4 regions of the Paeniglutamicibacter sp. MACA_103 genome follow, and region 4 is predicted to be linked to each of the others. Evidence: riboswitches for the same ligand, from Rfam matches in the RefSeq annotation. Region 4 holds a riboswitch; each other region holds the start of a gene.
The links. Region 4 has a riboswitch for thiamine pyrophosphate ahead of ACIPVK_RS18195 (3-oxoacyl-ACP reductase). Riboswitches for the same ligand answer to the same signal wherever they lie in the genome.
Positions count from the first base shown of each region.

Region 1 (7,152 bases), on a different contig from region 4:
CGGGGACGGGATCTTCGAATCCGCGCTCTACGCCAACGGGGTCGTGCGCAAGCTCGACGCCCACCTGGCGCGGTTGCGCGTCTCGGCCTCGACCAGCGACCTGTTGATTCCGCACGAGGAGGCCTGGCGCGCGGCGATCGCCACCGCCGTGGCCGAGTTCGATGCCGCCACCCCGTGCGAGGAAGCGGTCGTAAAGCTCGTGGCCACCCGCGGCACCGAGGGTACGGACCACGGCACGTCCTGGGTCATGGTCTCCGCGGCCCCCGAGCTGGGACGCCGGCAGCGCGAGAGCGGGGTCTCGGTGATCTTCCTGGACCGCGGCTACGACTCGAAGGTTGCCGAGCGCGCCCCCTGGCTGCTGATGGGCGCCAAGACGCTGTCCTACGCGGTGAACATGGCCGCACTGCGCCATGCCAAGAAAATGGGAGCGGATGACGTCATCTTCGTTTCCAGCGACGGAATCGTCCTGGAGGGCCCGACCTCCACGGTGCTGATCGCGCACCGCGACGGGGACACCAAGCGCCTGATCACCCCGACCCTGGAGACCGGCATCCTTCCGGGCACGACCCAGGGCGCCATCTTCACCGCCGCGCGGGAAGCCGGGTGGGAACTGGGCTACGGGCCGTTGACCCCGCAGAACCTGATGGATGCCGAGGGCGTCTGGCTGGTCTCCAGCGTCAGGCTGCTCACCCCGGTGAATTCGATCGACGGCACCGCCATCGCCCGCGACGGCCAGCTGCATGCCGAGCTCACCGCCATGGTCGACGCCATCCAATAAGGGACTTTCCCGCATCCAGTCCCCCGGCGGATGCCGCGCAGGAATCGAGGTATCCCATGCAAGAACTGTTCCAGCTGGTGCCCGCCGCCTACGTGGTGCTGCGCCGCGGCGGCCAGGTGCTGTTGCAGCTGCGGCAAAACACCGGTTTCATGGACGGGCACTGGGCCTGCGCCGCGGCCGGGCACGTCGAGGCCGGAGAATCGGTGGGCTCCGCAGCGGTGCGCGAGGCGGCCGAGGAAACGGGGTTGCGGCTGGAGCCGCGGGACCTGCTCCCGCTGGCCACCCTGCACCGCACCAACGGCGGGGATTCCCCGCGCGCCCAGCGCGTGGACTTCTTCTTCGCCGCCACCCGCTGGGACGGGGAGCCGAGGATCATGGAGCCGGAGAAGTGCGCGGCCCTTGAATGGTTCGATTTGGATAAGCTGCCCGATCCCATGCCGGAACACGAACGCTACGTACTTGAAAACCTTGCGGCCGGGGCGTTGCCGGCCATCGCCTCCATGGGTTTCGGTGCCTAGCCACCGCTCCGGGAAACGAACGGGTCCCCCTCCCTGCGCGCATGGCAAGATGCACCGGGACCGGGACCCATCGTGTCTCCACCACTAGGTCCAGACCAGGTTCCAGGTTCCCAGCGCGACCGCGGCCCAGGTGGCGGCGGCGCCCAGCAGCAGGCCCGCGGCAACGATGCCCGCATCGCGGCGCCCGTACACCGATTCCCTGAGCCAGGTCCGCTCGTTGGTGCCGAAGCCCTTGGCCTCCATGGTCACCGCCAGGCGCGAGGCCCGGCGGATGGCCTGGACCAGCAGGCCAAAGACCTGCCCCAGGTTGGCGCGCATCCGCTGGCCCACCGAGCCGCGGCTGCCCACGCCCCTTGCGCGCCGGGCCATGCCCAGCGTGGTCCATTCCTCGATCAGCAACCCCAGCAGCCGCATGCCGGCAAGCGCCCCGAGCACGAAGCGGTGCGGAAGCCGCGCCTTCTGCGCCAGCGCATTGGCCAGGTCCGTGGGGTCGGTCGTGAAGAGCACCAGCACCGCGGGGATGGCCACGGCGAAGGCCCGCAGGCCGGTGGCGGCACCGGCCGCCAGCGACCCCTCGGTCACGTCGAAGATGCCCAGGTCCAACAACACCGCCCCGGAGTCGTTGCCCACCAGCGCGGTCCCCCAGGCGCCGAAGAGCGCCGCCAGCAGCAGCGGCCAGCCCCGGGCCAGGAAGCGCGGGATCGAGAGCCCGGCCAGCGGCAATGCCAGGACGGTCGCCAGGACCACCAGGGAGCTGCTGGCCCAGTCCATCGAGGCCACCAGCGGGATCGTTGCCAGTGCGACGGCGACCAGCTTCGCCAGCGGGTTCGCCCGGCCCAGGAAGCTGGCCCCGCCGCGGACATCGGCCTCCAGCAACCCGGGGCGGACCTCCGCGTCCGGGGTCCGGTCCCGGGTGCCCCGGGCATCGAGGACGAATTCGTGGGCGCCCAGTGCGCGGGCGAAGTCGGCGTCGTGGGTCACGGCGATGATCGCCGTGCCGCCCTCCAGCTCCTCGCGCAGCAGCAGTGCAAGCTCGCGCCAGGTATTGGCGTCCTGCCCGAAGGTCGGCTCGTCCAGGATCAGGACCTGCGGGGAGGAAGCCAGGACCGTGGCCACCGAGAGCCGCCGCTTTTCCCCGCCCGAAAGGGTGAAGGGGTTTGCCTCGGCCAGGTGGCCCAGCCGCAGCCGCTCCAGCAATGACTCGACCCGCGAGGCGATTTCCTCATCGGTGAACAGCGGGTCCCGGGTGCCCTGTTTGACCGCGTGCTTCGGGCCGAAGGCCAGTTCCTCGGCCACCGTGTTGGTGACGAATTGGTGTTCGGGTTCCTGGAACACCGAGCCGATGCGGCCCACCAGCTCGGTGGCGCGCCAATGGTAGGGGCGCGATTCGGAGCCGGCCGCCAGTTCCGCGGTGGCCAGCACCGTGCCGGCGGCCGCCGGCAGCAATCCCCCGAGGGTCAGCGCGAAGGTCGACTTGCCCGAGCCGTTGGCCCCGCGCACGCACCAGGCCTCGCCCGCCGCAAGGCGCAGGTCAAGCCCGTCGGCGGCCGGAACACCGCCGCGCTTCCGGGCGACGGCCAGGGCACTGGCCTCGAGCAGCAGGGTGCCGCCTTCCGCGCGCTCATCCCCGGCGCCGATGGCGGGGGTGTATCCGGGCACCCAGACCCCGGCGGAGATCAGTTCCTCGCGAACCTCGCCGGGCCCGAAGAGCTCCTGCGGGGTCCCGTCGTGGGCGATGCCCCCGCCCGGTTCCAGCACGATGACCCGGTCCATGTGCGGCGCCCAGGCTTCCAGCCGGTGTTCGACGATCAGCAGGGTCGCACCGGTGGCATCCAAGGCCCGGATCACCGCGTCGCGGACCTCCAGCACGCCGGCCGGGTCGAGGTTCGCCGTCGGCTCGTCCAGCAGGACCAGCCCCGGGCCCATGGCCAGGATCCCGGCCAGGGCCAGGCGTTGCTTTTGCCCGCCCGAGAGCGCCGCGGTGGGGTGCTCCGGCGGGACGTCGAGCCCCACGGCGTCGAGGGCCTCGATGATGCGCCGGGAGATCTCTTCCGGCGGCACGGAGAGGTTTTCGGCGCCGAAGGCCACGTCGTCCCCGACCCGGGCCTGGACGACCTGGGTCTCGGGGTCCTGTTGCATGAGCCCGACCAGTCCCCGGCCCTGTGCCGCCGGCGTTCCGTCGAGCAGGAGCTCGCCGGAGGAATAGGCATCGTCGTCCTCGTGCAGGACCCCGGCCAGGGCGTAGAGCAGCGTGGATTTGCCGGCACCCGAGGGCCCGGCCAGCAGCACCCGCTCCCCGGCGCGGATTTCCAGGTCAAGGCCCCACAGTGCAGGTTGGGCGCGGTCGGCATGCCGCCACCCCCAGTTGCGGGCGCTGACGGACACGGCCGAGGCCAGCCGGCGTTCCTTGCCGGGGGCGTCGGCTTCACGGTGCAGCATCGAATGTGAAGTCATGAAGGCGACCGCGGCCTAGATGATGGGTTCGGTGGCTGCCTTGCGGCTGGCAAGGGCTCCGAGGGCGCCGGTCTTGGCCAGGGCACGGGTGGCGAAGAAGGACAGCAGCCCGGCGATGACGACTCCCGAGATGGTCATGAACGCGATGTATGCGAAGAGCATGCCGGTGGTGTATTCGGGGAACCAGCGGAAGATGAAGGTGTCGTTGACGCTGCCGAAGAGTCCCGCCGCGCCACCGGCCAGCAGTGCCACGGGCAGGTTGAACTTGCGGTAGCGGAACGCGCCGAAGACCAGCTCCGCGCCGAGGCCCTGGATCAGGCCGGAGGCCAGGACGGTCAGCCCGAATTCCGAACCCATGAGCGCCGAAACCATGGCGGCGACCAGTTCGCAGAACAGTGCGGCGCCGGGCTTGCGGATGATCAGCGCCCCGAGCACCGCGGGGAAGAGCCACATGCCCGAGACCAGGGCGGCCGAGGGCGGGAAGGCCAGGAACAGCACGTCGAGCAGGTGGTGGGTGCTGTTCCAGGCCCAGAAGATGACGCCCGAGGACACGGCGATGACGGCGGCGATGACGATGTCGACGACACGCCAGGACTTGCTGGCCGTGTGGTGCCCGGCGGGCTGGTTGGCGATGCTCATGGTGGAGATCCTCCTTGGATTCAAGGAGGGGAGGGAACGCGTCTATGCGAACGCACCCCTGAGAACTCGACTTCCTTCGCCGGTACTAGCCGGGGCAGGTTCGAGGGTCTGCGGCTCTCCGCACTCTCAGCGCCTTGGTGCGAATTTCTCCGCACGACGCTCCCCTGTCGTGATTGTTTCAGTCCTATGATGCTACCTCACGCTATGCTGGGGCAGGTACCGTTGCCCGCAACATTTGGGAGTTCCCGTGAACAGCTTGATGAAACTCGTCGGCCCGCTTATTTCGATCGCCGCAGGATTCGTGGGTGGAAAGATCGTTGACAAGGCCTGGATCGGATTCACCGGCCAGCAGCCGCCCAAGCACGGCAACAAGGAGGCCCAGGCCGAGGCCAGCATGCGCCAGGCGATTGTCTTCGCCGTGCTTTCGGCCACGACCGCCGCCCTGATCCAGGTGCTCACCGACCGCGGAACCCAAAGGGCCCTGGCCCGGTTCGCCAAGAAGGCCTAACACCACAAACGATTCAGGTGCCCACGGATTTCCCGTGGGCACCTGAATCGTTTCCGGCGCTCCCCTGGATCCCGGGCAGGGATGCGCGCCGCGGGGCCTAGTCGATGAAGTCGGTGCGGTCCCGCGTTCCGCCCCGGCCGCTTTCGTCTTCCTCCCGCTGTTCAGCGGCCTCGACGACCGCCGCCAGCTCATCCGCAACGAGGGTCTCGCGCTTGAGGTGCCGCGTCCGGTAGCCGGCGCGCCCCACCATGTGCGCCGAGACCGGTGCGGTGAGCAGCTGCAGCAGCCACGCCAGCGCCAGCACCGGCAGCACGGCCCAGGAACGCAGTTCCAGCCCGAGCGCCGCCAGCAGCAGGAACAGTCCCAGCACCTGCGGCTTGGTCGCGGCGTGCAGCCGCGAGAGCAGGTCGGGGAAGCGAAGCATGCCGATTCCCGCGGCCAGGGACATCAGGGATCCGACGATCATGAACGTCCCGGCGACGATGTCGATGATGGTGTCAAGCATCAGGCGTTCCTCCGGTCCGTGACGAAGCGGGAAACCGTGACCGAGCCGACGAACCCGACCAGGCATGCCAGCAGCACGAAGACCAGGTTGTTGGTGTGCCTGTTGACGGTCATCTCGATGCACAGCGCCGCGGAGATGATCAGCAACAGGACATCGGTGGCGATGACGCGTTCCAGGATGGACGGTCCCATCGCCAGCCTGGCGATGGCCAGGCAGGCGGCAATCGAGAGCGTGATTCCGCAGATCCACAAGACGATGTTCATGAGGTTGCTCCGTGTTCCTTGCTCGGTGCCTTCTTCTCGGCCTTCAGCGCGGCCAGCTCTTCGGTGGTGCCCATCATCCGGATCAGCCGTTCCTCGATCAGCAGGACCGATGCGCGGGCCTTTTCCACGCCCGCCTGGTCGTTGACGTTGAGCACATGCAGGTACAGCGTGGAGCTCCGGCGGTCCACCTCCACGACGTACGAGCCGGGCACCAGCGTCAGCACGTGGCCCACGAAGGTGACCAGCAGGTCCGACTCCGTGCGCAGCGTGACGGTGATGACCGCGCTGGTGGTCCGCGGCCCGCGAAACACCGCCAGGTACATGACCTCGAAGCTGGCCAGTGTCACGTCGCGCAGGAAAGCCCCGACGAAGACCACCGCGCGCCAGATGTTGAAGCGTCCCGAGAGGATCACCGGCGGCAGGCGGAAGACCCGCACCAGCAACAGCGAGATCAGCAGCCCGAAGACCAGGTTGCCGAGGGCAAAGTCCTGCCAGAGCGCGCCCCAGACCAGCGTCATGCCGAGCAGCAGCGGAATTTCCTGGCGCAGCGTGGAGCGCTGGCGCTGCCCGTGCTCGTCCTTGGCATCGGCCAGACGTTGTTCCCGGCTCATCGCGATTGCCCCTCTCCGGCGCCGAGTACGGCCTCGATGTAGTTGCCCTCGTCCAGCATCTGCCCGGCCACCCGGTCACTGAAGTCGAAGAGCGGCCCGGCGAACACCGTCAGGGCCACGCCCACCAGCACCAGGGCCGCGGTCATGGCGAGCATGCCGTTGGGCAGCAGGGCGGCGTTTCCGCGGTCGGAATAGCGGCTGGCCGGTTCGTCGGCGACGATGTCGTAGGTGGCGCCGCGGGCCGCGGAGACGCCCACCAGCAGCAGCGGGTCCGGGTCCGTGGCGTCCTCGGCATTGCGCCAGAACGCCCTGTTCCAGATGCGCGCGACGGCCAGCAGCGTCAACAGCGAGGTCAGCAGGGACACGCCGACCAGCACCCAGGCCATGGGCGTGCCCAGCTCGGCGCCGCCCTGGACCAGCCCCAGCTTGCCCAGGAACCCGGAGAACGGCGGGATGCCGCCCAGGTTCATGGCCGGGACGAAGAAGAGCAGGGCCAGCAGCGGGGAGAGCTTCGCCAGGGAGCCGAGCCGGTCGATGTTCGAGGTCCCGGCGCGGCGTTCGATGAGCCCGGCCACCAGGAACAGCGAGGTCTGCACCACGATGTGGTGGGCCACGTAGTAGATGGTGGCGCCCAGGCCCAGCTGGTTGCCCACGGCGACGCCGAAGATCAGGAAGCCGATGTGGCTGGTCAGCGTGAAGGAAAGCATGCGCTTGATGTCGGTCTGCGCCACGGCGCCCAGGATTCCCACCAGCATGGTCAGCCCCGCCACAAGCATCAGCGCGTCGGAGAGTTGGTTCCCGGGGAAGAGCAGGGTCTCGGTGCGGATGATGGCGTATACGCCGACCTTGGTCAGCAGCCCGGCGAACACCGCGGTG
Region 1 is NZ_JBIXLN010000040.1:23,660-30,811, forward strand. Features, by position in the region: gene ACIPVK_RS16970 (aminodeoxychorismate lyase) at 1-778, shown strand, start outside; gene ACIPVK_RS16975 (NUDIX hydrolase) at 835-1,296, shown strand; gene ACIPVK_RS16980 (ATP-binding cassette domain-containing protein) at 1,381-3,750, opposite strand; gene ACIPVK_RS16985 (ECF transporter S component) at 3,766-4,389, opposite strand; TPP riboswitch at 4,444-4,565, opposite strand; gene ACIPVK_RS16990 (DUF4235 domain-containing protein) at 4,637-4,897, shown strand; gene mnhG (monovalent cation/H(+) antiporter subunit G) at 4,995-5,402, opposite strand; gene ACIPVK_RS17000 (monovalent cation/H+ antiporter complex subunit F) at 5,402-5,665, opposite strand; gene ACIPVK_RS17005 (Na+/H+ antiporter subunit E) at 5,662-6,276, opposite strand; gene ACIPVK_RS17010 (Na+/H+ antiporter subunit D) at 6,273-7,152, opposite strand, start outside.
Region 1: it holds a riboswitch for thiamine pyrophosphate, as region 4 does, so the genes downstream of both, ACIPVK_RS16985 (ECF transporter S component) here and ACIPVK_RS18195 (3-oxoacyl-ACP reductase) in region 4, are expected to answer to the same signal.

Region 2 (7,152 bases), on a different contig from region 4:
CTGTCAGTGTTTGCGTCATGGTCCTTCGCTTTCTTCCAAGTCGGTGGGGCGGACGTGCGGTGGGTGCTGGTGGTCAGCCGCCCTGGACGGCGGTGACGATCTCGATGTCGTCATGTTGCTCAAGCGCGGTCGCCGACCACTGGCTGCGCGGGACGATCCCCGAGTTGCGGGCCACGGCCACGCCAAGGCGTCCGCCGTCGGCCGGCTTGCCGGTGGGCAACAGCTGGCGGCCGGTGACGGCGGTGACCAGCTGGGCCAGGGTGGTTCCGGCGTCCAGCGGGCGGGGGGCTCCGTTGAGTTGGATGGTGCTCATGCATACTCCTTGGGTTGCAGTACAGGTGAAAACCGGTCGGGTCGGAAGCGGTCCCATGAGGGGTTGCTGCGGCCGGCGATCAGCTCGACGATGATGTGGGCGGCGATCGGCGTGAGCAGCACGCCGTGCCTGAAGAATCCGGTGGCGACCAGCAGCCCCGGAACGTCTGTCCCGCCTCCCGAGGCCACGCGCCCCAGCAGCGGCGCGTTGTCCGGCGTGCCGGGGCGGGCGCGGGCCGTGGTTTCGATGAGCTCGAGCTCGGCGACGGCGGGCAGCAGCACCTGGGCATCGCGCAGCAGCTGGTGCACTCCCCCGGCGCTGACCCCGGGGTTGCCGTCTTCGCGGGCGGTCGCCCCGATGACCACCGTGTCATCCCCGCGCGGGACCACGTAGACCGGCAGTCCGCGCACCATCCCGCGCAGCGTGGCAGTGGTAAGCGGGCGCAGGTGTTCGGGGACGCGCAGCCGCAGGATGTCCCCGTACACCGGGCGCAGCGGAAGCACCAGAGAATCGGGCAGCCCGCCGAAGTCGGCGGCGCCCAGGCCGTTGGCGAGAACGGTCTCGCGGGCACGGACCTCGGTGCCGTCGGCAAGCAGCACCCCGGTGACCCGGGAGCCGGAATCCGCGGCGTCTTCGTGCAGCAGGGCGGTTGCCCGGGAGCGCACCAGGGTCTGGCCCGGGGCCGCCGCGTCGCGTTCGGCTCCGACGGCCTCCAGGCGCGCCATGATGGCCCGTGCCACGGCCCGGGGGTCGACCTGGTGGTCCATCTCGATCAGGTGGGCGGCGGAAATGTGCGGGGACAGCAACGGCTCGAGCTCCCGTGCTTCGCGGGTGGACAGCCGGGTGACCCCGAGCCCCTGCCGGGCTTGCGCCTCACGCAGGTCGCCGAGTGCGGCACGGTCGGCGGCATCTGCGCCGAGGGCCAGCGTGGGGCTGGTGCGGAACCCGGTGTCCAGGCCGGTCTCCGCGCCCAGGGTTTGGGCAAAGTCGGGCCAGCGGGCGGCCGAGGCCAGGGTGAGGGAGAGCAGGTCCTCTTCCTGGTAGTGCAGTTCGCTGACCGGGGCCAGCATGCCGGCGGCGGCAAAGGTCGCGCCGGCGGCGGGATCCGGGTCGATGAGCATGGTGCGGTGCCCGGCACGCTGGGCTTCGAGGGCAATGCCCAGGCCGATGATTCCGCCGCCAATGACGGCGACATCGCACATGAGGGGGTCGGGCACGGTGCACGCCATCGAGGTCTCCTTCCCTACGCCGGTATTAGCCGGATCAGGTTCCACGCCACCCTCGTTTCGAAGGCGGCATCTGTCGGTCGGCGCAATCGGCGCCCTCTCAGCCAGCTTTCCTGGCTCCCGCGGTACTGAACTAGTCTAGGAGACATGAGCCAGATCACCACCCAAGATGAAGTGACCCCCGTCTTATCCGCCCCGGACCTCGCCGCCGCGCGGCTGTACCTGTGCACCGATGCCCGGAAGGAGCGTGGGGATTTCGCCGATTTCCTGCGCGCCGCCTATGCCGGAGGGGTCGACATCATCCAGCTGCGCGACAAGAACCTGGACGCCGCCGAGGAACTTGAACTGCTCCTTGTGCTGCGCGGTGTTGCCGAGGAATGCGGCAAGTCGTGGTCGGTGAACGACCGCGCGGACCTGGCGATGCTCTCCGGAGCCCCGGTGTTCCACGTCGGCCAAAAGGACCTGCCGCTGCCCGGCGTCAGGTCGCTGCTCGGCCCCTCCGTCACCGTGGGGCTTTCCAGCCACGACCCTGCGCAGATCACCGCGGCCGCGGCAGACCCCGACATCGACTACTTCTGCGTCGGCCCGCTATGGGCCACACCCACCAAGCCCGGGCGCGCGGCCGTCGGACTGGAAATGGTGGCGCATGCCGCCTCCCTGGAAACGGCCAAGCCGTGGTTCGCCATCGGAGGGATCGATCTGGGCAACGTGGAGCAGGTCGTCGAGGCGGGTGCCTCGCGCATCGTGGTGGTGCGCGCGATCACCGACGCGGACGACCCGACCGCGGCAGCCCGCCAGTTGCTCTCCCGGTTGCCGGAACTCGCCTGAGCGGCAACTGCTTTCGGCCGCGGCAGGCTCTCGGCGCCCACCCTCGGGCGGGTGCCAACCGTCAGGCCCGTGGGTGGCATCGACGTTTCTGCCCCTAGATCTCGAGCACGCTTCCGTGCTCCTCGCCAATATCGGGGAGGTCGTTGGTGTCCAGGTCCTCCATCAGGTGAATGCCTGCGTACTCGTGGATCATGATGCGGCCCGCCTCGTCGAAGACCCGGATCGAGCGTCGGAGCCGGCCCCCGGGATAGTAGGGATGCCGGAAGGAGATTCTGACCCGGGTCTGTGGCCACTGCCCCTCCACGTCCACCCGCGCATCGCTGACGCCGTCCGCGATCGGGAAGGATTCCCCGTTGGCGTCGCGCCAATACGCTTCCATGTTGGCAAACTGTCCGGTAATTCCGTGGACCGCAGCCAATTCCTGCGCCGCGGTCGGCGCCGCCCGGTTCCATCTGGTCCCTGGAATCCCGTCCAGGTCGATGTCCTCCGGATCGGCGGACGACGCGGATGGCTCGTCTTCCCAACGGTCCTCGACAAGCTCACCCCAGCCTTGGGGCACGAAGTCCCTGAACCGCACCCGTGCAGGCAATTCCGCACCGACGGGCAGAACCAGTGTTGCCCGTCGGTATTCAAAACAGAATCCATCGCTGTCGCGGTGCGCAACCGGGGGTGAGGGCTGCACCAAGAACGACGTCCCGGCCTCCTCGTCGCCCACGGATTCCACCTGCCGGTCGAATTCCACCCTTCGCGTTGCTTGGGTGGGCATGTGGACTTCAAGCGCCATGGGTGCGGCCCAACCCTCGGGCAGTTCACCGCCGGAGTAGCTTTCATCAATGGGCAAGACCTCGAACGGAGCTGTCCATAATCCGTGACGGGTTGCTCCCAGCACGCGGGACCTATTTGCCCCCACGTGTCCGACGGATCCGTCGGCGCCGATCCGCACAGCGGTGATGTCCTGGATCCCATGGGGACCCAATGCCGTTGGGCCGATCTCGTCTGCGCAGCCGGCATAAACTACCCATGCCGCATCGGGGGCACTGAGCAGCGAGATCTCGGGGGAAATGATACCGATATCCAGCTCCGGCCAGCTCACCGGATGATCGGGCAGGCCCGGCCCGCGCACCACTGCCACGGGCCGCGTTTGGTCAACGAAGATGACGGCATCGCCCACGGCGACTCTCGGGAACGGATGCATCTGATCCACCATGCGGCCAGCCTAACAGCCGGATATCCGTGGAATCGCTGGTCACGGGCGCCGTCATGAAAGACGGACACCTGTGCGCAGGGAACATAATGGTTGGAATTGACCCGCCCAACCCAGATGCGGGTCTTGGCCGGGGGGAGCACCAATGGATGTCAGGCAATTGAGGTATTTCCTGGCGGTGGTTGACCATCAGGGGTTCAACCGGGCCGCCGAAAAACTTCTCATCGCCCAGCCATCGTTGTCGCAAGCGATCAAGACCCTGGAACAGGAAGCTGGGGTGCCGTTGTTCCACCGCGTGGGCCGCCGGGCTGTGCTCAGCGAGGCGGGCAAGGCGTTGGTGGGACCGGCGCGGTTGGTGGTCAGGGACCTGGAGGCTGCGCAGTCGGCCATGGCGGATGTGAAGGGTGTGCGCAGCGGTCGGCTCGAACTGATTGCCATGCCGTCCCCGGGAGTGGAACCGCTGACCACGATGATCGCCACCTACGCCCGGTTGCATCCTTCGATCACGGTGAGCACGGATGCGGCCTTCACGGTGGATGATGTGGTGTCCTCTGTGCGCAACGGAAGCAGCGAGGTCGGCATACTGGGATCGGACCGGCCGATCCGGGTCCCCGACGTCGATGTCCTTCAACTGGAGCGCCAGCCATTGGTGCTGATAGTCAACCCGCAGGCAGATGATTTCGGGGACCGCGACGTCATTTCTCCGCAGGACCTGGATGGTCACCGGGTGGTGGTTTCCCAACGAGGCTCTCTCATGCGCTCATTGGTCGACAACGTCCTGGCCAGCGGAATCAAGGTGGAGATCGTCGTCGAAGTCGCGCACCGCACCTCGGTGCTCCCGCTGGTGCTGGCGGGTGTGGGCCATTCGGTCATGCCGCTTTCCTGGGCACCGCTGGCACGGCAGTCCGGCCTGCGTGTGGTGCACATCGAGCCGGTCTCGGAACTGCATGTGGCGATCCTGAGCCGGCAGGCCAACCTGACACCCGCAGCAAAAGCCTTCCTGGGTGTGGCCCGGGACTATGCGGCATCCCGCATCGACCACATTGGATAGGTTCTACCTATTTGGCGTATGCAATTTCAGTCTTGGACGTATCTGATGACGCCCGATCTAATTGAACCCAACACCGCATGTGATGCGGAGCACTTTCAATTAGGAGTTGTCCCATGAGTGAGACCCAGATTTTCAAGATCGCATCGATCCCGGCAGACGGAGTCGGCAAGGAAGTTGTCGCCGCCGGACGCCGCGTGCTGGACACCGTCGCCGAACAGTCCAACGGCAAGTTCGCCTTCAACTGGACCGAATTCCCCTGGGGCTGCGAATACTACGCCGAGCACGGTGTCATGATGGACCCCAAGGGCCTGGAGACCCTGAAGGGCTTCGATTCGATCTACTTCGGCGCCGTCGGCTGGGAAAACGTTCCGGACCACATCAGCCTCTGGGGCCTTCGCCTGAACATCACGCAGAACTTCGACCAGTGGGCCAACATCCGCCCGGTCAAGTTCCTGACAGGCGTCACTTCCCCGCTGCGCAAGGCCGATGACACCGAGCTCGACTGGATCGTCGTGCGCGAAAACAGCGAAGGCGAATACGCGGGCCTGGGCGGGCGGAACCTGTCCGGCCGCGGCCCGGGCAACGAGATCGCCCTGCAGACCGCGTTGTTCACCGAGAAGGGCTGCGAGCGCATCATCCGCTTCGCCTTCGACCTCGCCCGCACCCGCACCGTGAAGAAGGTTTCCTCGGTCACCAAGTCCAACGCCCAGCAATACGGCATGGTGCTCTGGGACGAGACATTCAACCGCGTGGCACTGGATTACCCGGACGTTCGCACCGAGAGCGTGCTGGTCGACGCCATGAGCGCAAAGTTCGTCTTGAACCCGGAGGACCTCTCGGTCGTCGTGGCCTCGAACCTCAACGCCGACATCCTCTCGGACCTGGGCTCGGCGCTGGCCGGCAGCCTGGGACTGGCCGCCAGCGCCAACCTGAACCCGGAGCGCCGCTTCCCGTCAATGTTCGAACCGGTCCACGGCACCGCACCGGACATCGCCGGGCAGGGCATCAGCAACCCGATCGGCGCGATCGCCAGCGCCGCCCTGATGCTGGACCACTTCGGCCTCCACGAAGAGGCACGCCGCGTCGAGGCCGCCATCGAGGCGGCGACCGGCGCCGGCCACCTCACCCGCGACATCGGCGGATCCTCCGGCACCGAGGTCGTCACCGAGGCAATCGTCGAGGCACTGAGCCACACGCTCGCCGCAGTCTAGTTCCCGTACGACGTCCCGCGGGGGCCGCGCGGCACCAGTCGCCCGGTCCCCTAAAGATCCACACCCCGAAGTGCTTGCACCTTCCGGGACCCCCAACCACTTTTCAAGTCCCGCCTCCGAGCATGTGTGAGAGTCCCGGAGCACGACTTATTCCAACAACGAGGTAGGAATCATGGGCAACACCACGCACAGCGACACCCTGAATCGGCCCGCGCCCAAGCGCTGGTACCGGCAGCTTTACTTCTGGGTGTTGATCGCCATCGTCGCCGGCATCTTCGTCGGCTGGCTCACACCGTCAACCGGCGAGGCCATGCAACCGATCGGCACGACGTTCGTCGAGGCCATGCGGATGCTCATCGGCCCCATCGTCTTCCTGACGATTGTCGGCGGCATCGCCAGCGTCGCGGATTTGAAGAAGGTCGGGGCCACCGGGCTGAAGGCCCTGGGCTACTTCCAGATCGGCACCATCTGCGCCATGCTCCTGGGCCTGGTCGCGATCAACATCTTCCGCCTGGGTGACGGCGTCAACGCCGATGCGAGCCAGATCGAGACCACGGGCAAGGCGGCCGAGCTGATCGAAAAAGGCGAAAACCAGCAGTGGTGGGAATTCCTCACCCACATCATTCCCGGCTCCATGGCCTCCCCGTTTGTCGAGGGCGACATCCTGCAGATCATCTTCATGGCCGTCGTATTCGGCATCGCGCTGAACGCCGTGGGCAAGATCGGGGCCCCGATCCTGGACATGGTCCAGCGGCTGACCGCCATCGTCTTCAAGGTCCTGAACTTCATCATGAAGGCCGCACCACTGGGCGCCTTCGGCGCCATGGCCTTCGCCGTCGGCAAGTACGGCGTGGAAACCCTCTCCAGCCTCGGCTGGCTGATCCTGCTCTTCTACGGCACCTCCATCGTCTTCGTCATCGTGTTCCTCGGCGGGATCATGGCCTTCCTGGGCCTGAACATCTTCAAGATGTTCAGGCACTTCAAGGAAGAACTCCTGCTCATCCTGGGCACCTCGACCGCCGAACCGGCGCTGCCCGGGCTCATGAAGAAGCTCGAGCATGCCGGGGTGAAGAAGGAGACCGTCGGCCTGGTGGTGCCCACCGGATACAGCTTCAACCTCGACGGCGCCGCGATCTACCTCTCGCTCGCCGCGGTTTATATCGCCCAGGCCACCAACACGGAGCTGACCATCGGCCAGCAACTGGGCATGCTCGCGGTCATGCTGCTGACCTCCAAGGGAGCGGCCGGCGTGGCCGGCGGCGGTTTCATCGCCCTGACCGCGACCCTGAGCACCCTGGGAACCATCCCGGCGGCCGGCA
Region 2 is NZ_JBIXLN010000004.1:85,548-92,699, reverse strand. Features, by position in the region: gene ACIPVK_RS03150 (thiazole synthase) at 1-19, opposite strand, end outside; gene thiS (sulfur carrier protein ThiS) at 74-313, opposite strand; gene thiO (glycine oxidase ThiO) at 310-1,542, opposite strand; TPP riboswitch at 1,537-1,672, opposite strand; gene thiE (thiamine phosphate synthase) at 1,687-2,367, shown strand; gene ACIPVK_RS03130 (hypothetical protein) at 2,462-3,574, opposite strand; gene ACIPVK_RS03125 (LysR family transcriptional regulator) at 3,717-4,622, shown strand; gene ACIPVK_RS03120 (tartrate dehydrogenase) at 4,736-5,833, shown strand; gene dctA (C4-dicarboxylate transporter DctA) at 6,006-7,152, shown strand, end outside.
Region 2: it holds a riboswitch for thiamine pyrophosphate, as region 4 does, so the genes downstream of both, thiO (glycine oxidase ThiO) here and ACIPVK_RS18195 (3-oxoacyl-ACP reductase) in region 4, are expected to answer to the same signal.

Region 3 (7,152 bases), on a different contig from region 4:
CGCAGATGATCGCCGCCAGTTGGGGAAAGAACAACAGCCCGATGCTGAACAACCCGATGATTCCGGTCACCAGCGACACGATGGACAACACTCCGCTCGGGCGCTGGGCCTGTACCGGGTAGCCGGGTTGCGGGTAGCCGGTCTGCGGGTAGCCGGCCTGCGCTTGGCCTTGTTGCGGGTATCCGGGCCGCGGGTAGGGGTTTTGTCCCGACTGGCCGGCACCGCCGTTGCCCAGGCCGACGGGCGGGGCATCCAGCGGCATATCCAGATAGGGGTTGCGCGGCGGGGCCGCCTGCGGATTATGCGACCAGCGCGGGTCCTTCGGATCGTCAAACGACGGTCCGTTCTCGGGCTCGTGCGCCTTGTCTTCTGGATTCCCCATGATTCCTTTTCCTCACCTGTGCCCGGCAGTACGGGCACGCTCATGCGCCTGCGCGGCAGCATCTCTGGCCCCCAGTTTAGCCACGATCCTCGGGCACAGCGTGCTCACATTCACTGCTCAGGAACCGGTGGGAGAGTTGGCACCATGCGCAAGGCAACACACCCGCCGACGGCGGAACCCCACCCCCGGCACCATGCCGTTCCCCCGTACCTGCTGATGTCGATGGCTGCCTGCGACGGCGCCTGGGAAGCACCCGTGGGCATGCGCGACTTCATGGCGCGGCCGTCCGACCGCGGCGGGCGCGAGTCCCCCAGCCCCGGACCCGAGGCCCGTACCCGCATCGCCACCCGGGCACGCCGGACCCTGTTGCTGGACCAGGCCCTGCTCCACGGGCGGGCCACCGTGCCCAGGGACATCGGCCGACTGGTCGGGCCCGCCGGCAGGCTGACTCGGACCATCTCCGACGCGCAGGGCGTAGAGACCACGCCCGGAGCCGTCGCACGCACCGAGGGCCGGGAACCCGTGGAAGACGAGGACGCGAACCGCGCCTACGCGGGTCTGGGCGCGGTCCACCGGTTCCTGGTCGCGATGCTCGGGCGCAATGCGCTCGACGGGGCCGGCCTGGACCTGGGCGGCACCGTGCACTACGGGCTGCACTATGCCAACGCCTTCTGGGACGGCACGCAGATGGTGATGGGCGACGGAGACGGTGAGATTTTCGGGTCCTTCGCCTCCTCGCTGTCCGTGATCGCCCACGAGTTGGGCCACGGCCTGTTGCAGTTCACCACCAACCTGGAATACCGAGGCCAGTCAGGGGCCCTGAACGAATCAATGGCCGACATCCTGGGCGTGCTGGTGGAGCAGTTCGTGGCCGGGCAGGACGCGGCGGACGCCAGCTGGCTGATCGGCGAGGGGCTGTTCACCGACAAGGTCCGCGGCCGGGCCATGCGCTCACTGGCCGCCCCGGGCACCGCCTACGACGACCCCATCCTGGGCAAGGACCCGCAACCGGCGACCATGGCCGGCTATGTGGACACGGAAGAGGACAACGGCGGGGTGCACCTGAACTCCGGCATCCCCAACCATGCCTTCTACCTATTTGCCACGGCCCTGGGCGGCAACGCCTGGGAAACCGCCGGGGACCTGTGGTTCAACGTCATCGCCACCCGCGCGCTGCCCGAGGACGCGGACTTCGGCACCTTTGCCGAGCAGACCCTGCTCCAGGCCCGCCGCGACCACGGCGCCGGCTCAGACGTGGAGCTCGCCCTGGCCAAGGCCTGGGACGCCGTCGGCGTGGAACCGCGTGTCCTGGACACCGCGGGGCAATAGCCCCGCGGCGTCCGGTTCCATGGCATCTTCCGAGGACCCGTCCACCACGCCCGGACCGCGCTGCGGAGCCCTGGGCCACGCGGGGCGACTTCTCCGGCCGCGCGAGTGCAATCAATGAGAAACTGGTCCCATGGCCCACCCACGCGCCGGCACCCCGGCACAGTCCCAAGACCTGATCGATCTCTCCGCGGTGCGCGACGCGTACTTTGACATCCACCCGGACCCGGCCGACCCCGCCCAGCGCGTGGCCTTCGGCACCTCCGGGCACCGCGGCACCTCGCTGAACGGCTCCTTCAACGAGGACCACATCGCCGCCATCACCCAGGGCATCGTCGAATACCGGCGCGGGCAGGGCATCACCGGGCCGCTCTTCGTCGGCAAGGACACCCACGCGCTTTCGGACCCGGCACAGGACACCGTGCTGGAGGTGCTGGCCGGCAACGACGTGTCGATCCTGGCCGATGCCCGCACCGGGTGGACCCCGACCCCGGCCCTGAGCCACGCCATCCTGGCGCACAACGCGAACGGGGACGCACCGCGCGCCGACGGCATCATCATCACCCCGTCGCACAACCCGCCGGCCGACGGCGGCCTGAAGTACAACCCGCCGCACGGCGGCCCCGCGGACACCGACGCCACCTCATGGATCGCCAACCGCGCCAATGAACTGCTCGAGGCCAAGCTGGCCGGGGTCAAGCGGATCCCGCTGGGTGCCGCGCGCCTGGGCGGGAAGATCGGCGCCTTCGACTTCCTGTCCTCCTACGTCGACGACCTGCCCTCGGTGCTGGACCTCGACGCCATCCGCTCCGCCGGGCTGCGCATCGGCGCCGACCCCATGGGCGGGGCCGCGGTGGACTATTGGGGCGCGATCGCCGAGAAGCACAAGCTGGACCTCACCGTGGTGAACCCGGGGGTTGACCCGCGCTTTGCGTTCATGTCCCTGGACACCGACGGGAAGATCCGCATGGACTGCTCCTCGGCCGATGCGATGGCCTCGCTGATCGCCGCCCGCAACACCTATGACATCGCCACGGGCAACGACGCGGACGCCGACCGCCACGGCATCGTCACCCCCGATGCCGGGCTGATGAACCCCAACCACTACCTGGCCGTGGCCATCGACTACCTGTACACCCACCGCACCGGCTGGTCCAAGGACGCCGGGATCGGCAAGACGCTGGTCTCTTCCTCGATGATCGACCGGGTCGCGGCCTCGCTGGGCCGCACCCTGGTCGAAGTTCCGGTGGGCTTCAAGTGGTTCGTGCCCGGCCTGCTGGACGGCTCCGGCGCCTTCGGCGGCGAGGAATCCGCCGGCGCCTCCTTCCTGCGCCGCGACGGGCGCACCTGGACCACCGACAAGGACGGGATCCTGATGGCGCTGCTGGCCAGCGAGATCACCGCCGTCACCGGCTCCTCCCCCTCGAAGCACTATGCCGCGCTGGCCGCGGAGCACGGCTCACCGAGCTATGCACGCATCGATGCCCCGGCCGACCGCGAGCAGCGGGCCCGGCTGGGGAACCTGGCGGCTTCGGACGTGGCCGCCGAGGTGCTCGCGGGCGAGAAGATCACCGCACGGCTGACCGAGGCGCCGGGAAACGGGGCGAAGATCGGCGGGCTGAAGGTCACCACGGCCAACGCCTGGTTTGCCGCACGCCCCTCGGGAACCGAGGACAAGTACAAGATCTACGCCGAGTCCTTCCTCGGCGAGGAGCACCTGGTCCGGGTGCAGGACGAGGCGAAGGACATCGTCTCCGCTGTGCTCGCGTAGGCGCACGCCTTGGCCGAAGGCCGGGTGGGTCCCCGCATGCGGGAACCACCCGGCCTTCGGCCATTCCGCGGGCAAGCCGTAATATCCAACTCCTGCATGGGTATATGCCGGGCCGGGAATTTCTACATGAGCCTGTCGATGAGCTTGGACTTCGCCCAGGTGTAGGGCGGGTAGATCGCCTTGAGCGTGTCCACCACGGTGGTCTTGCCCATCACGGAGCGCATCTGCGAGAGCCGCTCGAAGCCATGCCGCCCGTGGTATGAACCCATGCCGGAGGCGCCCACGCCTCCGAAGGGCAGGCCCGGGACGGCCAGGTGCAGGCTTGGCGCGTTGTGCACGATGGCCCCGGCCCGCACCTGGTCCCCGAAGGCAGATTGCAGCCGCGGGTTCTCGCTGAAGAGGTAGGCGACCAGCGGGTTGGGGCGCGCGTTGATGAAGCGCACCGCCGCGTCGAAGCTTTCCACCGCGACGATCGGCAGGATCGGGCCGAAGATCTCCTCGCGCATCAGCTCCGAGCCCGGATCAACGTTGGCCATCACTGTCGGCTCGATCTTCAGGGTGTCCGCGTCGTACCCGCCGCCGATGAGGACCTCGCCGTGCTCCAGGTAGGAAACCAGCCTGTCGAAGTGGGCCTTGTTGACGATGCGGCCGTAGTCGCGGCTGGCCAGCGGGTTCTTGCCGTAGAACCCGGTGATCGCCTTGGCCAGCTGCTTTTCCAGGTTCATGGCGGCGTCGCCCACGGCCAGCACGTAGTCCGGCGCCACGCAGGTCTGTCCGGCGTTCATGAACTTCCCGAAGGCCAGCCGGCGCGCCACCGTGGCGGAGGACCCGTCCATCACCACGGCCGGGGACTTCCCGCCCAGCTCCAGGGTCACGGGTGTCAGGTGCTCGGCCGCGGCGCGGGCCACGATCTTTCCCACACGCTCTCCGCCGGTGTAAAAGATGTGGTCAAAGTGCTGTTCGAGCAGGATCTTGCTGGTTGAGGCCCCGCCCTGGACCACGGCGCACGCCCGGTGGTCCAGGAACTTCGGGATCAGCCGGCCCAGCAGCGTGGAGGTGGTCGGGGCCAGCTCCGAGGGCTTGAGCACGGTGACGTTGCCCGCGGCGATGGAGGCGACCAGCGGGGCGAGGATCAGCTGCAGCGGGTAGTTCCAGGCGCCGATGACCAGCACCACCCCCAGCGGCTGCGGCTCGATCTTGGCCGCCGCCGGATGCAGGACCAGCGGGATCTTCACCGGCTTGGATTCCATCCACTCGGAAAGGTGCAGTTGCGCGTGGTCTATTTCCGCGCGCACCATGTCGATCTCGGTCATCTTCGCCTCGACCGCGCCCTTGCCCAGGTCGTCGGCCAGCGCGTCGATGAAGTCCTGTTCGTGCGCCTCCAGCATGCGCTCGAGGGCCTTGAGCTGCGAGGCCCGGAATCGGCGCGGGTGCGCCAGCCGGGTGGACACCACGTCGTGCATCGAGGCGACGATCTCCACGATGTTCTCCGGCAGTTCGGGCACCACTTCGGGCAGCTCGAGCTCGTTCAGCGCCGTCGCTTCGCGTGGCGTTGCGGATTTGTGTGAGGTGTCGGAAGTGCCCATCTCTTGAGCCTACGGCCACTGTGGCATCGGCAACAGGCCGCCACGCTTGGCGTGCTCGGTGCGCGGTGACATGGAGTGCCGGACCCGGCGCCCGGTGGGATAGGCTCGCGCATAGTGACACGGGGTGTCGGCACTTGCGGCCGGCTGAGATGAAACCCGTAGAACCTGATCTAGTTCGTACTAGCGGAGGGATGTTGCTCATGGAATCCATGGCGCCTTCAAAACTCGTAACACCCGGCGAGCTCGCCGATGCCCTGGGCGCACTGCGCTCCTCCACGCCCCTGGTCCAGTGCCTGACCAACACCGTGGTCACCAACTTCACCGCCAACGTGCTGCTGGCCTCCGGCGGGTCCCCTGCCATGGTGGACGTGCCCGGGGAGGCCGGCGACTTCGCCGCGGTGGCGGCAGCCCTGCTGGTGAACCTGGGCACCCCGAACTCCGAGCAGGCGGCCGCCATGCGCGAGGCGGTTGCCGGCGCCTCAGCGGCCTCGACCCCCTGGGTGCTGGACCCTGTGGCCGTCGGTTCGCTGCGCGTGCGCACCGCGCTCGCCCGCGAGCTCGTGGCCGCGCGGCCCACGGTGATCCGCGGCAACGCCTCGGAGATCCTGGCGCTGGCCGGTCAGGCCGTCGGCGGGCGCGGGGTCGAGTCCACCGACTCGGTTGCCGCCGCGACCGACGCCGCCGGGACGCTGGCCAGGGAAAGCGGCGCCGTCGTCGCCGTCTCCGGGGAAGCGGACCTCGTCACCGACGGGGTGCGCACCGTGTTCGTGCACGGCGGCAGCGCGCTGCTGACCCGCATCACCGGCGGCGGGTGCGCGCTGGGCGCTCTCTGCGCCGCCTTCCTGTCCACCGGCGGGGACCCGCTGGTCGCCACGGTTGCCGCGCACGCCTTCTACTCGGCGGCGGCCGAACGCGCGGCCGCCACGGCCGCGGGCCCAGGCACCTTCGCCCCGCTCTTCCTCGACGCGCTGGCCGCTGTCTCCCCCGCGGAGCTGGGCGCCACGGCGGTGCTCTCATGAGCGTCTACGGCGTGTACCTGGTCGCGGACTCCGCCTCCACCGCCGGACGTCCGCTGGCCGACATCGTGAAGGCCGCGGTGGACGGAGGGATCAGGACGGTGCAGTTGCGCTGCAAGGACATGCCGGCCGGCGAATTCGCGGACGTCGTGATGGAATGCGCCCACCACACCGCCGGGCGCGCGGCACTGCTGGTCAACGACCGCGTCGACGTGTTCCTGGCCGCCCGCGCCTCCGGCGCCGACGTGCAGGGGGTGCACATCGGCCAGTCCGACCTGCCCGCGGCCCTGGTGCGCGAACTTATCGGCCCCGACGCCGTGCTGGGCCTCAGCGCCGCCAGCGATGCGCAGATCGACGCCGCAAACAAGCTGCAGCTCCGCTCCCCGGGCACCATCGACTACCTGGGGGTCGGCGCCGTGCATGCCACCCCCACCAAGAGGGACCACCCCGAGCCGCTGGGCCATGCGGGCCTGGCGCGCGCCGTGGGGCTCAGCGACCTGCCCGTCATCGCCATCGGCGGCATCGACGCGGACGACGTGGCCCCGCTGGCCCGCTCCGGTGCCGCCGGCGTCGCGGTGGTCCGCGCCATCTGCGCCGCCGGGGATCCGCGCGCCGCGGCCACGAACCTACTGAACCTCTGGGAGGGCACGAAGCCATGAACACCCCCAACACCAGCACCGTGAAGAACATCCTGTCCATCGCCGGATCCGACCCCTCCGGAGGGGCCGGCATCCAGGCCGACCTCAAGTCCATTGCCGCGGCCGGCGGCTACGGCATGGCCGCCATCAGCGCGCTGACCGCGCAGAACACCCGCGGCGTCAGTGCCGTGCACGTGCCGCCGGCAGGCTTCCTGCTGGCGCAGCTGCGCGCCGTTTCCGAGGACATCGCCATCGACGCGATCAAGATCGGGATGCTCGCCAACGCGGCGGTCATCGACGAGCTCGGCTGCTGGCTGGCCGGGATCCGGACCGCCGCGGGCTCCGACGCCCCGGCGGTGGTGCTGGACCCGGTCATGGTCGCCACCAGCGGGGATTCGCTGCTGGATGCCGAGGCAACCACCGCGCTGCGGCG
Region 3 is NZ_JBIXLN010000038.1:30,198-37,349, forward strand. Features, by position in the region: gene ACIPVK_RS16610 (DUF4190 domain-containing protein) at 1-382, opposite strand, end outside; gene ACIPVK_RS16615 (M4 family metallopeptidase) at 527-1,711, shown strand; gene pgm (phosphoglucomutase (alpha-D-glucose-1,6-bisphosphate-dependent)) at 1,842-3,479, shown strand; gene ACIPVK_RS16625 (aldehyde dehydrogenase family protein) at 3,602-5,065, opposite strand; TPP riboswitch at 5,176-5,274, shown strand; gene thiM (hydroxyethylthiazole kinase) at 5,266-6,084, shown strand; gene thiE (thiamine phosphate synthase) at 6,081-6,740, shown strand; gene thiD (bifunctional hydroxymethylpyrimidine kinase/phosphomethylpyrimidine kinase) at 6,737-7,152, shown strand, end outside.
Region 3: it holds a riboswitch for thiamine pyrophosphate, as region 4 does, so the genes downstream of both, thiM (hydroxyethylthiazole kinase) here and ACIPVK_RS18195 (3-oxoacyl-ACP reductase) in region 4, are expected to answer to the same signal.

Region 4 (7,152 bases):
CACCGCGTTGTCGAAAACGATGTCGTCTTTACCCTGTTGTACCTTTTGGTCGCGGCGTTAGCGTTTACGGTCTTGATCGGATACCGGACTCGCCTTCTGCTCCCGGTCTTCTGGGTCCTATGGGTAAGTCTGATTGAGTTGCAGGACATGGTCTCCGACCAAGGAGATAATATCTTCCGGATTGCCTTGTTTGGGATGCTCTTTGCCGATACTTCGGGACGTTGGTCGGTGGATGAGGCGCGACGAAAGCGCAACTTCGCGAAGGGCAATGTCCTGACCCGTCTATGGCACGGAGCACCCGTTTTTTCGCAGCCATTGGTGAATATGGCCCATAACTTGGTCGTCGTGACGCTGACCTGCCAAGTAGTTTTCATTTACGTGTCGGGGGCGCTTTACAAGGCGGGCGGAAAACCGTGGCAAGACGGCACCGCTGTCTATGCGCCACTTCATGTCACCCGTTTTGCCCCATGGCCGGAATTGAGCGAAATGGCGACGGCTTGGGCCCCAGCGGTGGCGGCCATGAGCATTGGGTCAGTACTGATCCAGCTGTTCTTTCCGGGAGCCTTGCTTTTCCGGTGGACGCGAATCCCAATCCTCTTTGCCATGATCGGTTTTCACGCGGGCATTGGCCTGTTCATGGGATTGCCCTGGTTCTCTCTCGCCATGGTTGCGATTGACTCAATTTTCGTGCGTGACGTCACGTGGCAGCGCATTGAGGACTGGTGCAAAAAAGCCGTGCGTGAGCAACCCGAGGCTTCGCCTGGCGAGGTTGACATCGCTCGTCCCCAGGAGAACCCGAGCGAGATGCGAGAATTCACCAAGTCCGAATCGTCAGACCTGTTGGACGCGGGACGGCGCTGAAGGCGTCGGTCCCCGATAGTGTCGACGGAGTGGGCGGGCTACTTCTTCTTGGAACGGCCGAGTGCGAGGTATGCAAGCGGCCCAAGGAAATTGATGAACGAGGCAGCGGCCCATGCGCTCTTCGGACCGTTGACCTCGGTCGCGGGACGCTTGACCAGGTCGCGCAGAGCAACAAATTGGAGTGCCAGCTGGGCAAGCCCCATGATGGCGATTCGCCACCGGGCAACGACGGACAGTTCGTTCCAGCTATTATTCCTGGCCATGCTTCTCCTCATTAGTGATTGCGGATGCAACGACTAATTTGCCGCGCATCCAGCTACCAATAGCCATCGTAGCCCCCGGATTAATGGAATTGGTCGCGAAGCCGTTCCATCTCACGCCGGTCCTTCTTCGTCGGCCGGCCTGCGCCCCTGTCCCTGACGGGAACCTGCGGGATGACTTCCTTGGGGCGGACCGGGGTGTGGTCGACATAGCACCGGGCTGCGATGTCGGCTCCCACCCTCTTGGCAATCACAGCGGTCACCTCGAGGATCCGGTCGAATCCGGATTGCCTGACCCTAATCGTGTCCCCTGGAACGACAATTTGGGCTGCCTTGGCAGGCTTGTCGTTCAGGCGCACGTGTCCGGCACGGCACGCCGTGGTCGCCGCCGAGCGGGTCTTGTAGATTCGAATCGACCATAGCCAGGCATCGATTCTGACAGCCTTGGATTCCTGCTTCACCCCGCCAGTCTAGCCATCGCAACACCATGGGGCAGGCTATGTTGCGCTGTACGTGGGTCGCCCGTGGCCACGTGGTCCGATCAACCCGGGGCCGTGGCAGTCATGGACATGTTCCGCAGGCTGAGCGTACTACTGAATTCGAACGCGAATACGGATAGGGATCAGTTTCTAATATCTGCACCTGTTGGCCGGATCAAACATTCCCACCTTGCGCCGTTCCGCCTGCGTTTGAGCGGCGCGAAGTTGCTTGTAGAACTTAACATTCGGTTCGACCTTCATCGCGGTGGCGTGTCCGGATGAGACGAGGGATTCGTTGATGAGTTCACCACCGCGGCTCACCGCGGCAAGGGTGCGCCCATATTGATCCAGGCGTTCGGCATCGTACTCGAGCTCGACCTTGGAACCCTTGGGCAGCTTCTCGGCCAGGAATTCGGCGGCCTGCGGCCCGAAGCATTCCCCGGGTTGGTCGGGGTGTGGAATCTCGGGTGCGTCGACATTGAGCAGTCGAACCTTGGTCCGCTTCCCGTCCAACATGAGGTAGACGGTGTCGCCGTCAGCCACATGCTGGACCGTGGCACCAGCCTGCTGGACCGTTGTACCCGAATGTTCCTGGCTGCGCTCGCCCATGGGCACCAAAAGCCAGGTGCCAACGAGGACCGCGGCGCACAGTACGAGCGCGATGGCACTGCTGCGTCGGCGGCGGGGCATCCTCATGGCGATTGGCCGTCGTCCTAGACCAGTGCGTTGTCGCAGGCAGTGACGAGCCGGGCCTGGACATCGGCCGGGACGTCGTCTCCGGAGGCGGCCACATCATCGAGGGCGCTGACGATCTCCTGCGGCAGCCCGCCCTCGCGGACGGCGTCGACCATCGAGGAAACCACCTTGAGGTCGGCGGCGTTGATCGTGCCGTCCTTGATGGGGGCGCACGCCTGCTTGATGAGTTCCTTCTTGGCGCCGTCGGCCAGTTGCGTGGCCGCGGACGAAGCGGCGGAGGAAGCGGTGTCGGCAATGGTTGCACAACCGGTCACCGAGAGCAGCAGGACTGCGCCGGAAACCAGCAATGCACTTTTGGAACGTGAAAATGTCATGGGTTCAATCGTAGTTGTTCCCGGGTGGGAGAACGCTGGGAACGCCCGCGGCTCCCACCCAAGGGGCATAGGCCGCTATCCGGGGACCGGAGTGGATTCCATGCGTGCCGGCCTGGCCAGGCCCAGCGTTTCGCGCAGCGTGGTTCCCGGGTAGGACGTACGGAACAGGCCGCGCTCCTGGAGGACCGGGACCACCAGCTGCACGAAGTCGTCCAACCCGGCGGGAAAAGTGGGGCACATGAGGTTGAATCCGTCGCAGGCACCCGAAGTGAACCATTCCTCGATGTCGTCCGCGATCTCGGTTGGCGTGCCGATCATGGTCGCATGCCCTCCGCCCGCGGCCAGGAATCCCAGAAGCTCGCGAAGCGTGGGAGCTTGGGTTTCAATGATGCGCTGGACCGTGAGGTAGCGCCCCTGCGGCCCGGCGAACCCGTCGGCAGCAGGCAAGGCATCCACGCGTTCATCCAGTGGGTGGGCGCTGTAGTCCTGGCCGGTGAACATGTTGAGCTGGGCGATGGCCGAGCCGATGTCAAGGAAGGAGTCCAGCACGCGCTTCTTTTCCAGGGCCTCCTCACGGGTCGCACCGACATAGGTGACCAGCCCGGGAAGGATCGGCACCGAACTTGCCTCGCGTCCCTCGCGTGCGAGTCGGCTCCGGATGTCAGCGGCATACTCCGACGCCGATTCCCGGTCCCAGGAAACTGAGTAGATGGCCTCGGCATGCCGGGCGGCAAACAAACGCCCGGCCTCGGAGGAGCCGGCCTGGAAGAGCACCGGCCTCCCCTGGGGGCAGCGGGGGACCGTCAGCGGTCCGTCGACGGAGAAGTGGCTGCCGCGGTGGTTGACCGGACGGACCTGGGAGGGATCGAGGTATAGCCCGGCCTCGCGGTCGACCACCAGCGCCGAATCCGACCACGAATCCCACAACCCCTGCATCGCATCCACAAATTCCTCGGCGCGTTCGTAGCGTTGTGCGTGCCCCGGCAATGCATCCATCCCGTGGTTGCGGGCCTCGGCGTCAAACATCGACGTCACCACGTTGATCCCCGCACGTCCACCGCTGATGTGGTCGAGGGAGGCCAGCAGCCGGGCGGCGTGGAACGGGGTGTAGAAGCTCGCCGAGATGGTGGTGACCAAACCAACGTGCGCGGTCGCCCGAGCCATGGCGCTGAGCGCGGTTACCGGTTCGAGGAACCAGGGGATGCCCGCCGCGTACTCGCGGTTGACGCTTTGCCCGTCGGCAAAAAACACCGCATCCAGGCACCCGCGCTCGGCCAGCCGGGCCAGTTCCTCGTAGTAGGCGATGTCGCCGACGCGGTCGGCGCTCGAATCGGGGTGGCGCCATCCCATGGTGTGGTGGCCCGCGCCGTAGATGAAGGCGTTCAGGTGCAATTGGCGTGACGTAGCCATGGTGGTTTCCTTCCCAGGTCCTAGTTCATCACCAGTCCACCGTCGACAACCAGGTTCTGCCCGGTCACCGCCCGCGACCAGGGCGAGGCAAAGAGCAGGGCCGCATCGGCGAACTCGGCGGGAGAGGTCACCCGCCGCAGGGGAGTGGAACCCGCAATCAGGTCGAATACCTCCTCCGGGGTGGCCGCCGAGGCATCGGTGGTGCGCAGCAGGCCCCCGGAAATCATGTTGACGCGGATGTTCTCCGGGCCCAGGTCCGACGCGAACGTGCGGGTCAGCGACAGCAGGGCCGCCTTGGCCGCGGTGTAGTCGTGGTAGGGGACCACGGGGTTCTGGAAGAGGTTGGTACCGATGTTGACGATGTTGCCAAAGCCTACGGATTTCATGCCCGGCAGGGTTGCCTGGATGGTGTTCAGGGCGCCACCGATGACGCCGGTGAATTGCGCGCCGAATTCCGTGTAGCCGATCCCGTGCGCCTTGGAGCGGGCGTCGCCGTTGAATGAAAAGCTTGGCAGGGCGTTATTGATCACCGTGGTGATCGGGCCGCCAAAGTGTGCCTGCGCCGTGGCAACCATCGCCGCGACCTGATCCTGGTCCGAGACGTCGGCACGTGCCGCGATCGCGCGTTCGGCCCCGAACTCGGCAGCCAGTTCCCGGGCCGCGGATTCACTCGAGCGGTAGTTCAGCACGAGCCGTGCTCCCTCGCGGGCGAAGGCGCGGGCCAGCTCGGTTCCAAGCCCGCGGCCGGCACCGGTGATAAGTACGATTTGGTCCTTGATAAGCATTCCCATGCACCTTTCGTTGGAGCGAAAGGATGCCATGGAACCGCCAAGGGGAACCGGAATTCAGGTGCCACAATGCGTCATGCCGGACCGGCATCCCTTCGCTCGGATTATCGAGATCAGGTTCAACGGGTGTATCTCTCAGCCGCAAGGCGGCACCCCGTGTCGAGTCCTTGGCCCAACCTAGCACCGATGGATCACCTTCCCCAACCATGTGAACGCCACGGGTGCGACACACCCGGCGCGGGGGCCCGAAGCAGGCACGTCGTAGGACCCATACGGCAAACTGGAGGGGTGAGTCAGAGCCGAATAATCCAGACCATTGCCGCAGAACTTTCCGTAGCCGGGGCACCGGTTGCTTCCTGGCAAGTCAAGGCCGCCATCGAGCTGCTTGACGCCGGATCCACCGTTCCCTTCATCGCCAGGTACCGCAAGGAAGTCACCGGCACCCTTGACGATGCGCAATTGCGCATGCTCGAGGAACGACTGCGTTACCTGCGCGAACTCGAGGAACGCCGGGCCGCAATCCTCAAGGCCATCGCGGAAGCCGGCAAGCTCACCGAGGAGCTGGAAGCCGCGATCGGGGCCGCAACGACCAAGGCGGAACTCGAAGACCTCTACCTGCCCTACAAGTCCAAGCGGCGCACCAAGGCCCAGATTGCCCGCGAGGCCGGCCTTGAGCCGCTGGCCGATTCGCTCATCCGGGACCCTTCCCAGGATCCGGAGACGCTGGGCGCAACGTTCCTGAACCCGGAGCACGAGGTCAACGCCGCCGCCGATGCGCTCGCCGGTGCCCGGGCCATCCTCACCGAACGCGCCTCCCAGGACGCGGTGCTGGTCTCGGAACTGCGCGAACGGCTGTGGGGCCGAGGCAAGATCTCCTCCAAGATCGCTCCCGGCGCCCCGGCCGCCGACGCCGCAAAGTTCTCAGACTACGAGGACTTCGTCCAGCCCGTCGCCACCCAGCCCTCCCACCGCATCCTTGCCCTGTTGCGCGGCGAGCGCGAGGGCGCGTTGAACCTGGAGCTTGCCGAGGCCGACCCGCGTGACGATGCGGCATTGGCCGAGGCGCGCGCAGGATACGAGGCAGCCGTCGCCCGTTCGCTGGGCATCAGTGCGGCGGCCGATGCCCCGGCCGGAAAATGGCTGGCACAAACCGTGCGCCTGGCCTGGCGCGGTCGCCTGCTGGCACGGCTCGAGGCGGACCTGCGCACGCGGCTCTTCGAAGCCGCGGAGGAAGCCAGCGTCAAGGTCTTCGCCGCCAACCTGCGTGACGTTCTGCTGGCGGCCCCGGCCGGGAATCGGGCAGTGCTGGGCCTGGACCCAGGGCTGCGCACCGGAGTCAAAGTAGCCGTCGTTGACGCGACGGGCAAGGTCGTGGACATCGCCACCATCTACCCGCACGCGCCGGCGAACAAGTGGGATGCCTCGGTGGCGACCCTGGTGTCCCTGGCGGCCAAACACGGCACCGAACTGATTGCCGTCGGCAATGGGACCGCAAGCCGCGAAACCGACAAGCTGGCCGGCGAGGTGATCGCCAAGCTGACCAACAAGCCGGCCAAGGTCATCGTTTCGGAGGCCGGTGCCTCGGTGTACTCGGCTTCCGCCCTGGCCAGTGCGGAACTGCCGGAGCTGGACGTCTCCATTCGCGGTGCCGTGTCAATTGCCCGCCGCCTGCAGGACCCGCTGGCCGAGCTGGTGAAGATCGAGCCGAAGTCCATCGGCGTGGGCCAGTACCAGCACGATTTGACCCCGGCCAAGCTGGACCGCTCCCTGGATGCGGTGGTCGAGGACTGCGTGAACGCCGTCGGCGTGGACGTGAACACCGCCTCCCCGGCACTGCTGGCCCGGGTGGCCGGCGTCGGATCGCTGCTGAGCCGCAACATCGTCGAGCACCGCAATGCCAACGGGCCGTTCGCCACCCGCAAGTCCCTGCTGAAGGTTCCGCGCCTGGGTGCCAAGGCCTTTGAACAGTGTGCCGGGTTCCTGCGGATCACCGGCGGCAAACAGCCGCTGGATGCCTCCGCCGTGCACCCCGAGGCCTACGGACTGGCAGAGACTCTTCTGGCGGCCGCCACCGCCAAGAACCAGTCGGTGGCCACGCTGAATGCCGCGGACTTCGTCACCGAGCAATTCGGTCTGCCCACCGTCAAGGACGTCATCGCCGAACTGGTGCGCCCGGCCCGGGACCCGCGCCCGGACTTCAAGACCGCGAACCTCAAGGAGGGCGTGGAGAAGATCTCCGACCTGCAGGTGGGCATGATCCTGGAAGGCACCGTGTCCAACGTGG
Region 4 is NZ_JBIXLN010000047.1:1,592-8,743, forward strand. Features, by position in the region: gene ACIPVK_RS18165 (HTTM domain-containing protein) at 1-861, shown strand, start outside; gene ACIPVK_RS18170 (PLDc N-terminal domain-containing protein) at 900-1,124, opposite strand; gene ACIPVK_RS18175 (RNA-binding S4 domain-containing protein) at 1,205-1,582, opposite strand; gene ACIPVK_RS18180 (thermonuclease family protein) at 1,751-2,296, opposite strand; gene ACIPVK_RS18185 (hypothetical protein) at 2,314-2,670, opposite strand; gene ACIPVK_RS18190 (LLM class flavin-dependent oxidoreductase) at 2,746-4,080, opposite strand; gene ACIPVK_RS18195 (3-oxoacyl-ACP reductase) at 4,101-4,865, opposite strand; TPP riboswitch at 4,942-5,035, opposite strand; gene ACIPVK_RS18200 (Tex family protein) at 5,055-7,152, shown strand, end outside.